4 regions of the Hominiventricola sp. genome follow, and region 1 is predicted to be linked to each of the others. Evidence: predicted binding sites of a transcription regulator. Region 1 holds the regulator's gene; each other region holds the start of a gene.
What was found. The regulator Rex, encoded in region 1, represses fermentation and respiration genes when NADH is low (regulators of the CRP and FNR family bind a similar motif). The targets are predictions, from matches to a motif close to ATTGTTAANTANTTAACAAT.
Positions count from the first base shown of each region.

Region 2: ACZMB2_RS01415 (acyl-CoA carboxylase subunit beta) is a predicted target of Rex. The motif match lies at 973-992, and genes of this name have one in related genera.
Region 3: gap (type I glyceraldehyde-3-phosphate dehydrogenase) is a predicted target of Rex. The motif match lies at 1,210-1,229, and genes of this name have one in related genera.
Region 4: ACZMB2_RS10815 (L-lactate dehydrogenase) is a predicted target of Rex. The motif match lies at 898-917, and genes of this name have one in related genera.

Region 1 is NZ_DBLYVB010000001.1:114,687-116,868, forward strand. It holds gene alr (alanine racemase) at 1-10, opposite strand, end outside; gene ACZMB2_RS00610 (NAD(P)H-hydrate dehydratase) at 7-852, opposite strand; gene ACZMB2_RS00615 (redox-sensing transcriptional repressor Rex) at 939-1,583, opposite strand; gene ACZMB2_RS00620 (ABC transporter ATP-binding protein) at 1,702-2,182, opposite strand, start outside.
Region 2 is NZ_DBLYVB010000001.1:298,627-300,808, forward strand. It holds gene ACZMB2_RS01415 (acyl-CoA carboxylase subunit beta) at 1-868, opposite strand, end outside; gene ACZMB2_RS01420 (D-alanyl-D-alanine carboxypeptidase family protein) at 1,064-2,182, shown strand, end outside.
Region 3 is NZ_DBLYVB010000001.1:347,048-349,229, forward strand. It holds gene ACZMB2_RS01665 (phosphoglycerate kinase) at 1-47, opposite strand, end outside; gene gap (type I glyceraldehyde-3-phosphate dehydrogenase) at 137-1,150, opposite strand; gene ACZMB2_RS01675 (histidinol-phosphatase HisJ family protein) at 1,363-2,169, shown strand.
Region 4 is NZ_DBLYVB010000018.1:9,597-11,778, reverse strand. It holds gene ACZMB2_RS10815 (L-lactate dehydrogenase) at 1-872, opposite strand, end outside; gene ung (uracil-DNA glycosylase) at 1,094-1,768, opposite strand; gene hisF (imidazole glycerol phosphate synthase subunit HisF) at 1,798-2,182, opposite strand, start outside.

The sequences.
Region 1 (2,182 bases):
AATGTTTCATTCCTCTTCTCCTTTCATGGCCTCCGGCAGATACTGAATCAGATGCCGGGCCATTAAGCCATAGGTTCCTTCTGTGCGGGCCGCCAGATCACCTGCTCTTCCGTGAAGCCAGACGCCCAGCCGTGCCGCATCTTCTGCTTTCACCTTCTGTCCCAAAAGGCCTGCAATGATTCCAGTCAGTACATCGCCGCTTCCCGCCGTGGACATGCCATTATTTCCCGTGGAATTTATCCAGCAGGCTCCATCCGGAAACGCTACGGCCGTGGGTGCATCTTTTAATACACAGATACAATGATATTTCTCTGCACAGGCCTTCGCCTGCCCCGGAATATCCGCAGAAATGGCTGCTGCCGGCTGATCCATCAGCCTTCCGAACTCTCCCACATGAGGCGTCACAATCAGTGGGCCTTCATGCTGCAAGAGTCCTTCCCGATGTTTCGCTGCAAGGTTAATTCCATCCGCATCCAGCACCATAGGACCATGAAATTCCGTCAGCGTCTTTTGTACCAGCGCAGCCGCCCAGGTTTCTTTTCCAAGGCCAGGTCCTATCGCCACCGTATCCGCCCAGTCAAGGGCTTCGGATAGCTTTTCCTCCGCCTCCCTCGCCGCGGAAAAGGTGGTCAGAATTGCCTCCGGAAGAAGCATCTGTAAAATGACTCTGTTTTCTTCTCTGGTAAAAATCCGTACCAGTCCTGCTCCTGTCCGCAGCGCCGCATAACCGCACAGATAGGAAGCCCCTGCCATGTTCACACTTCCTGCAATACAAAGCACCTTTCCAAACATTCCTTTATGGGATCTGTTCGGGCGGTCAGGAAGCAATTTCAAAATTTCTTTTTCTATCATATCTATTTCCATAAAAAAGAGCCTGCCGCAAAAGAATTCCGATCCATTACCGGTACTCCTTTGCAGCGGCCCCCTATTATCTTTCCTTATTCTCCGTTCTCAGGCCGTTCATAGCTGCTGATCCGGTAGGATAACTGCATCAGGCTGTCCACCAGATGAACATTCTCCACAACCACATCCTTCGGCACATCCAGATCCAAATGAGCAAAGTTCCACAATGCTTTAATTCCGCATGCTACCAGTCTGGTCGCTGCCTCCTGTACCTTGCTCTTTGGAAGGGTGAGCACTGCAATCTCAATCTGCTCCTGCTCCACAAACTCTTCCAGATCGTCCATCATCATCACCGGAATGCCGCGAACCATCGTTCCACAAAGATCCGGACGCACATCGAAAATGGCTTTCGTTACAAATCCGTTCTTCTCAAAATCATAGTTCGCCAGGGCGTGTCCAAAATTACCGCCACCGATAATGATCATAGGATGTGTTTTATTCACTCCCAGAATCTTGCCAATCTCATCGTACAGATACTGTACATTATATCCATATCCCTGCTGACCAAAGCCTCCGAAATTATTCAAATCCTGCCGGATCTGGGAAGCAGTCACCTGCATCTTATTGCTCAATTCGCTGGATGAGATACGTTCCACTCCATTATTCAGAATCTCACCAAGATATCTATAATACCGCGGCAGTCTTTTGATTACCGCCTTTGATATTTGTCTTTCCTCCATCAGAAAAACCTCCGATTTATATACTGCACTAATTATAAAACCCTGTCTAATCTTTGTCAAACACTTGTTACGCACTTGCGCCACTGTACATGAGAGCTCCCATTGAAAAAGCTGTCAACTATTCTGACAGCTCTTCCCATTTTTCATATAATTCTTCCAGTTTCGTCTGGATGGCATCTTTTTCTTTGGAAAGCTTCGTCACTTCCGCCACATTGGTGAAGATTTCTTTCTTCTCCAATTCCGCATCAATCTCTTTATCCCGGTCCTCCAGCTCTTCAATGCGGCTTTCCACTTTTTTCAGCTCGTTTTGTTTTTTCCGAAGCTGTGCCTGCTGCTCCTTCTGCTGCTTCCAGTCCAGCTTGGAATCTGTATCTGCGGTTGTCTCTTCTGCCGAAACCATTTTCGAAGGAGCCGCGGTAAAATTCACCATCGTCTCTTTCTTTTCCAGATAATAATCATAATTTCCAATATAATTGGTCAGTCCCTGATTTTCCAGATCCAAAATCCTGGTTGCTACTGTATTGATGAAATAACGGTCATGAGAGACAAACAGCACAGTTCCAGTATAATGGTTCAGTGCATCCTCCAACACCTCTTTG
Region 2 (2,182 bases), 180 kb from region 1:
TGGAACGGTTTGCTACTGCACCAACGGTCGTTCCGTTCAGTTTGATAAATCCGGTAACCATATCTTTTCCGTACTCTGCTTTGGTTTCAAAGAAAACTCCGTCATCAGAGATCATCGGCAGTGCAATTGCCGGATCTGCTGCGGAAGCCTCCAGATCTGCACATACTCTGTTCAGATCATCTTCGCAGTCAGTATAGGAAAGATCATCCTCGTTGTTAGCCGGGAGCATGGATACCAGCTCACGGATCTGAGCAATGAGTTCTGCTTCTTCTGCCACAACGTCTACGATACCAACTTCCTCGCTCTGGAATTTTGCACATGCGGTATCACATTTGGAACCATCATTGCCTGCCAGTGCGTTCGGAGCGTTTACAAATAATTTTGCTTTCTTAGACTCCATGAAAGTGAAATCAGACATAGCAGATGCTACTGCCATTCCGCCGCCGCAGTTGCCGAATACAGCTGTAATCTGCGGAACCACACCGGATGCCAGTGCCTGTTTCATATAAAGCTCTCCAAAAGCGTTCAGTGCATCAGATGCTTCCTGCAGTCTTAAACCTGCGCAGTCAACAAGACCGATGACCGGAGCGCCCATTTTCATAGCCATATCATAGATTCTGCTAATCTTCTTTGCATGCATTTCACCCATGGAACCTCCAAGAACGGAAGCATCCTGACTGTATACATACACGAGACTGTCGTTGATGACACCGTAGCCGGTAATAACTCCGTCAGAAGGGGTGTCTGTGTTGTTCATGTTAAAATCGGTAGCACGTGCAGTTACTGCAGCGCCGATTTCAACAAAACTGTTCTCGTCAAGCAGTGCTGCAATTCTGCTGCTTGCCAAGTTCTGTGCTGTACTACTCATTTTTCGTCCTCCACATATATTTATAGTTAAACCAATTTCTGCCGAGGATAATTGTAACAATTTGACGGGGATTTTTCAAGACATTTTTGTAAATGCAAACCAGAATTGACAAGTTTTTCACATTTTTACTGAAAGTTGTATGAGACAGGCCGGCAAATTCATACATTACACCAAAACCATTTTTAAGAGTTGTTTATGAACGTGTTAAGGCGACTTTTTTTCCTTATTCTGTGTCTTTTACTTCTCTGTGCGCTTCCCTCTCTTGCTGCGGAAGCACCGGACCATCTCTATGCCCGCTCCGCTGTACTGATGGACGCAAATAACGGCCGGATTCTCTTTGAAAAAAACGGAACCGAACAGCTTCCCATGGCCAGCACTACAAAAATCATGACGCTTCTGATCACCCTGGAAAATGCAAATCCGGAAAATACAGTTACCATCTCTTCTTATGCTTCATCCATGCCGGAAGTAAAGCTTCACATAAGAGAAGGCGAGCAATACCGGCTGAAAGACCTATGTTATTCTCTTATGCTGGAATCCCACAACGACTCTGCTGTGGCCATTGCGGAACATGTGGGCGGAAGCGTAGAAGCTTTTGCCGCCATGATGAACCAGAAAGCGCGGGATCTTGGCTGCTATCACACCTACTTTATTACCCCTAATGGTCTTGATGCTTCGGATGAATCCGGCGTGCATTCCACCACAGCCGAAGATCTCGCCCGCATTATGCGCGCCTGCATGGAACGGGAAGATTTTCTTGCCATCACCAGAGAGCCTTCCTGGTCTTTTTCAGATCTCTCCGGTACCCGTCATTTCACCGTCAACAATAAAAATGCGTTTCTTCATATGATGGAGGGCGCATTGACAGGAAAGACCGGTTTCACCAACGGGGCCGGTTACTGCTATGCAGGCGCACTGGAACGGGACGGGCGGCGGCTCATCGCAGTCGTATTGGCCTGCGGCTGGCCCAGCAACCGCACCTGGAAATGGTCTGACACCCAAAAGCTGATGAACTACGGCCTCACCTACTTTCATCCCGAATCCGTAGGTACCAATCTGTTTCTGCCTGATCCCATCGCAGTCACCAACGGACAGTCTGATCAGGTATTTCTCTCTGTAAAGACAGAAAAAAAGGAGCTCCTTCTGTCAGATCAGGACTCCTTTACCATGGACGTATTACTCCCTTCTTCGCTGGAAGCCCCAGTACAGGCCGGTCAGCTGGTGGGAACCGTTATTTACTATGTCAACGGCACTGTTCTGGATCTCTTCCCCATTGTCAGCACCGGACAGGTATCCTCTATTGATTTCCGCTTC
Region 3 (2,182 bases), 230 kb from region 1:
TTGCCCTTTGCGTTGATATCATCGATAGATTTCTTATTTAATGACATTTGAAAATGCCTCCATTTCTTTCTGGATTAAAAAAAGGTCCGGTCCTGAAGACCGGACCTTTTGAGGTCTTAAAATCGTTTTGCTAGGCTTATGCTAACTCAGCGAAATATTTGATAGTACGAACCATCTGAGAAACATAGGAGTTCTCGTTATCATACCAAGAAACAACCTCTACCTGGGTCTTTCCATCCGGAAGCGGGGAAACCATAGTCTGGGTAGCATCGAACAGAGAACCAAATCTCATACCAACGATATCGCTGGATACGATCTCATCCTCGTTGTATCCGAAGGACTCAGTAGCTGCTGCTTTCATAGCTGCGTTGATCTCTTCTTTGGTTACAGCTTTGTCTACAACTGCGAACAGAAGAGTGGTAGATCCGGTCGGGGTCGGTACACGCTGAGCAGCACCGATCAGTTTGCCGTTCAGTTCCGGAATAACAAGACCGATTGCTTTTGCAGCACCAGTGCTGTTCGGAACGATGTTGATTGCGCCTGCACGGCTTCTTCTCAGATCGCCTTTTCTCTGCGGTCCGTCAAGGATCATCTGATCACCAGTGTAAGCATGGATGGTGCACATAATACCGGACTCGATCGGAGCCAGATCGTTCAGAGCTTTTGCCATCGGTGCCAGGCAGTTGGTGGTACAGGAAGCTGCGGAAATAACAGTATCCTCTTTGGTCAGGGTCTCATGGTTTACATTGTATACGATAGTCGGCAGATCGTTTCCAGCCGGAGCAGAGATAACAACTTTCTTAGCGCCTGCAGCGATATGAGCAGAAGCTTTCTCTTTAGAGGTGTAGAATCCGGTACACTCCAGAACTACATCTACGCCGATCTCTCCCCACGGAAGCTCAGCTGCGTTAGCTTTTGCATAAATTTTGATCTCTTTTCCGTCAACGATGATGGAATCTTCGGTTGCAGATACGGTATCAGCCAGAGCGTATTTACCCTGAGAAGAATCGTATTTCAGAAGATGAGCAAGCATTTTCGGGGAAGTAAGGTCGTTGATTGCTACAACCTCATATCCTTCTGCGCCAAACATCTGTCTGAATGCCAGACGGCCAATACGTCCGAATCCATTGATAGCTACTTTTACTGCCATGATTAATTCCTCCTAAAAGTTGAAAATGATAAATTTCTGATCCTTTAACTCTTACTATGATTGTTAAAAGATCATCAACCGTTACTTATTTTAACTGCTTTGTCCAAAAATATCAATACCTAATTGAAAAGATTCTCTATTTTCTTTCTTTACTTTATGATCATAATCCTCTATCATTGGGAAAGAATGATTTACACAGGAGGAAATTTCCTTTGAATATTTTATCTGACTGTCATGTACATACTTCTTTTTCCGGTGACTCCAGCGCTTCTCCTGAGTCCGTAATTGAGCATGCTCTTGATCTCCATATGGCGCATCTGTGCCTGACGGATCATATGGATTACGACTATGTGGAGGACGGTCTGTGTTTTGAATTTGACCCCAAACTGTATTTCCAGCAGCTTACCGCCCTGCGTTCCCGTTATCAGGACAGAATTGATCTGAACATTGGGATTGAGCTGGGACTGCAGCCTTATTTAAACAAACGTCACCACAACTTGATCTTTTCCTACCCCTTTGACTTTGTCATTGGATCCATCCATCTGGTGAATGGAAAGGATCCTTACTATCCTTCTTATTTTGAAGGCCGGGAAGAAAAGGAAGGTTATATGGAATATTTTGAATGCTGCCTGCAGAATCTGGAAGCTTACTGTAACTTCGATACGTTGGGCCATCTGGATTACGTTGTACGCTACGGTCCTAATCAGAACCGGGATTACCATTATGCACAGTATCAGGAAATTCTGGATGCGATTCTGAAATATCTGGTAAAGAAAGATATCGGTCTGGAAGTCAATACCGGCGGTTTTAAATATGGGCTGGGAACAACAAATCCCTGCCCGGAAATTATCCGCCGTTACAAAGAACTGGGCGGCAAAATCATCACCCTTGGCTCCGATGCCCACGAACCTAACTATCTGGCCTATGAGTTCGACAGAGCAGCAGAACTGATCCGTTCCTGCGGATTTTCATCCTACTTTATCTTCAAAAACCGGATTCCCACGGAATTGCCGTTATAATTCCTATGTAAAG
Region 4 (2,182 bases), on a different contig from region 1:
ATTCGCATGGGAATCTTACCGCTGATACCCTTCGGTCCAACCAGCGTCAGTGTACTTAAGCAAACGTCTTCCACGCCATACTCGCCATGCATCATGGAAGATACCGTCACAACGGTCTCTGAAGATGCCAGTAAGGTCTTGCAAAGCTGGCATACCGATCTGGATACCGCATAGAAGGTAGCTCCCTTCTTCGCGATCACGATACCACCGGATTTTCGTACATATTCGATCATTTCATCTTTATCAATCGGTTTTATATCTTTTCCCATACGCTGAGCAACATTTACATACTCATCTACATGAATGCCGGAAACGTATACACCTGTCCAGGGAATAAAAGAAGTATCGCCATGCTCACCAAATACATAGGCATGAATATTTTTTTGAGCCACCTGAAGCTTTTCAGATAATCCACAGCGAAGTCTTGCCGTATCAAGAATCGTACCAGAACCAATGATCTGACGTTCAGGCAGACCGGAAATCTTCGTGAATACATAAGTCATAATATCTACCGGGTTGCTCACAATCACATACAGTGCATTCGGCGCCTCTTTTACGATCTGCGGTGTAATGCTCTTCAGAATGTTCACATTGGTCTGGGCCAGATCAATACGGGTTTGCCCCGGCTTTCTAGCGATTCCGGAAGTGATGATCACAATGTCAGAATCCTTCGCATCCGGATAATCTCCTGCAATGATAGAGATCGGCTCTCTAAAGCAGGTTCCCTGCTCAATGTCCATAACCTCTCCCTCTGCTTTTTCTCTGTTAATGTCGATCATAACAATTTCTGATGCCAGCTCTTCCTGTGACAGAGAATATGCAATGGTGGATCCTACACTTCCAGCCCCAATAATGGTAATTTTTCTGCTCATACGGTCTCCTTTCGTCTGCCCTATACTTGTTATTTATTTAACAACATGATGCAAAAAAAATGTCCGATATCTGATCGGCTCATTGTTAATAAAATAACATAACGTTAATTTTTTATCAATAGTAATTTTATGCCTTATATATGCCTTTTTGTTATATTTTTATACAAAAAAGAAATCAACCTGTATATTTCTATACAAATTGATTTCCTGTTTTTCATAGTTTATCGATTTTCAATCTGCCAGTCAATGGGTTTTAGTCCATGGGCTTTCAGAAATTCATTGGCTTTGCTGAAGTGCTTACATCCAAAAAATCCGCGGTAAGCAGATAAGGGACTTGGGTGCGGTGCCTCCAGAATCAGATGCTTCGGATTATTGAGCATGGACTTTTTCAGCTGTGCTGGTCTTCCCCAGAGCATGAATACGATAGGGCGGTCCTGCTCATTAAGCACCCGGATAGCCGCATCTGTAAATTCTTCCCAACCGATGCCTCGATGCGAATTAGCCTGATGCGCGCGCACCGTAAGTACTGTGTTCAGCAGCATAACACCTTCTCTGGCCCATTTTTCCAGATAGCCATTATTCGGAATATAACATCCACAATCATCCTGTAATTCCTTATAAATATTGACCAGCGAAGGTGGAATCTCCACATCCGGCTTCACGGAAAAGCAAAGTCCATGGGCCTGTCCATTGTTATGATATGGATCCTGTCCCAGAATCACAACCTTTACATCCTTCAATGGAGTAAATGCGAATGCATTGAAAATATCATCTGCGGGCGGAAAGATTTGGTGAGTGCTATACTCCTCCTTCACAGTCTTATATAATTTCGCATAATACGGCTTTTTAAATTCCGGACTCAACGGTTCCAGCCAGTCATTGGATATGGCAGACATATTTTTTCCTCCAGATTCTTGTAACTATTTTATAAACGTACTGGAAGTCCGGCATTTTGTAAATACTCTTTTACCTGACGAATTTCCAATTCTTTGTAATGGAACAGAGATGCTGCCAGTGCCGCATCTGCCTTTCCATCGGTCAGTGCTTCCTTAAAATGCTCCAGCGTGCCTGCTCCGCCCGATGCAATTACCGGCACCGGCACATGTTCCGCAATGGTTCTGGTCAGTTCAATATCATAGCCTGCCTTTGTTCCATCACAGTCCATGCTCGTCAGCAGAATCTCTCCGGCTCCCAGCTCGCAAACCTTCATGGCCCACTCTACCGCATCAATTCCAACATCCACTCTGCCGCCATTTTTGTAAATATTCCATCCGCTTCCGTCTTCTCTTCTCTTGGCATCAATCGCCACA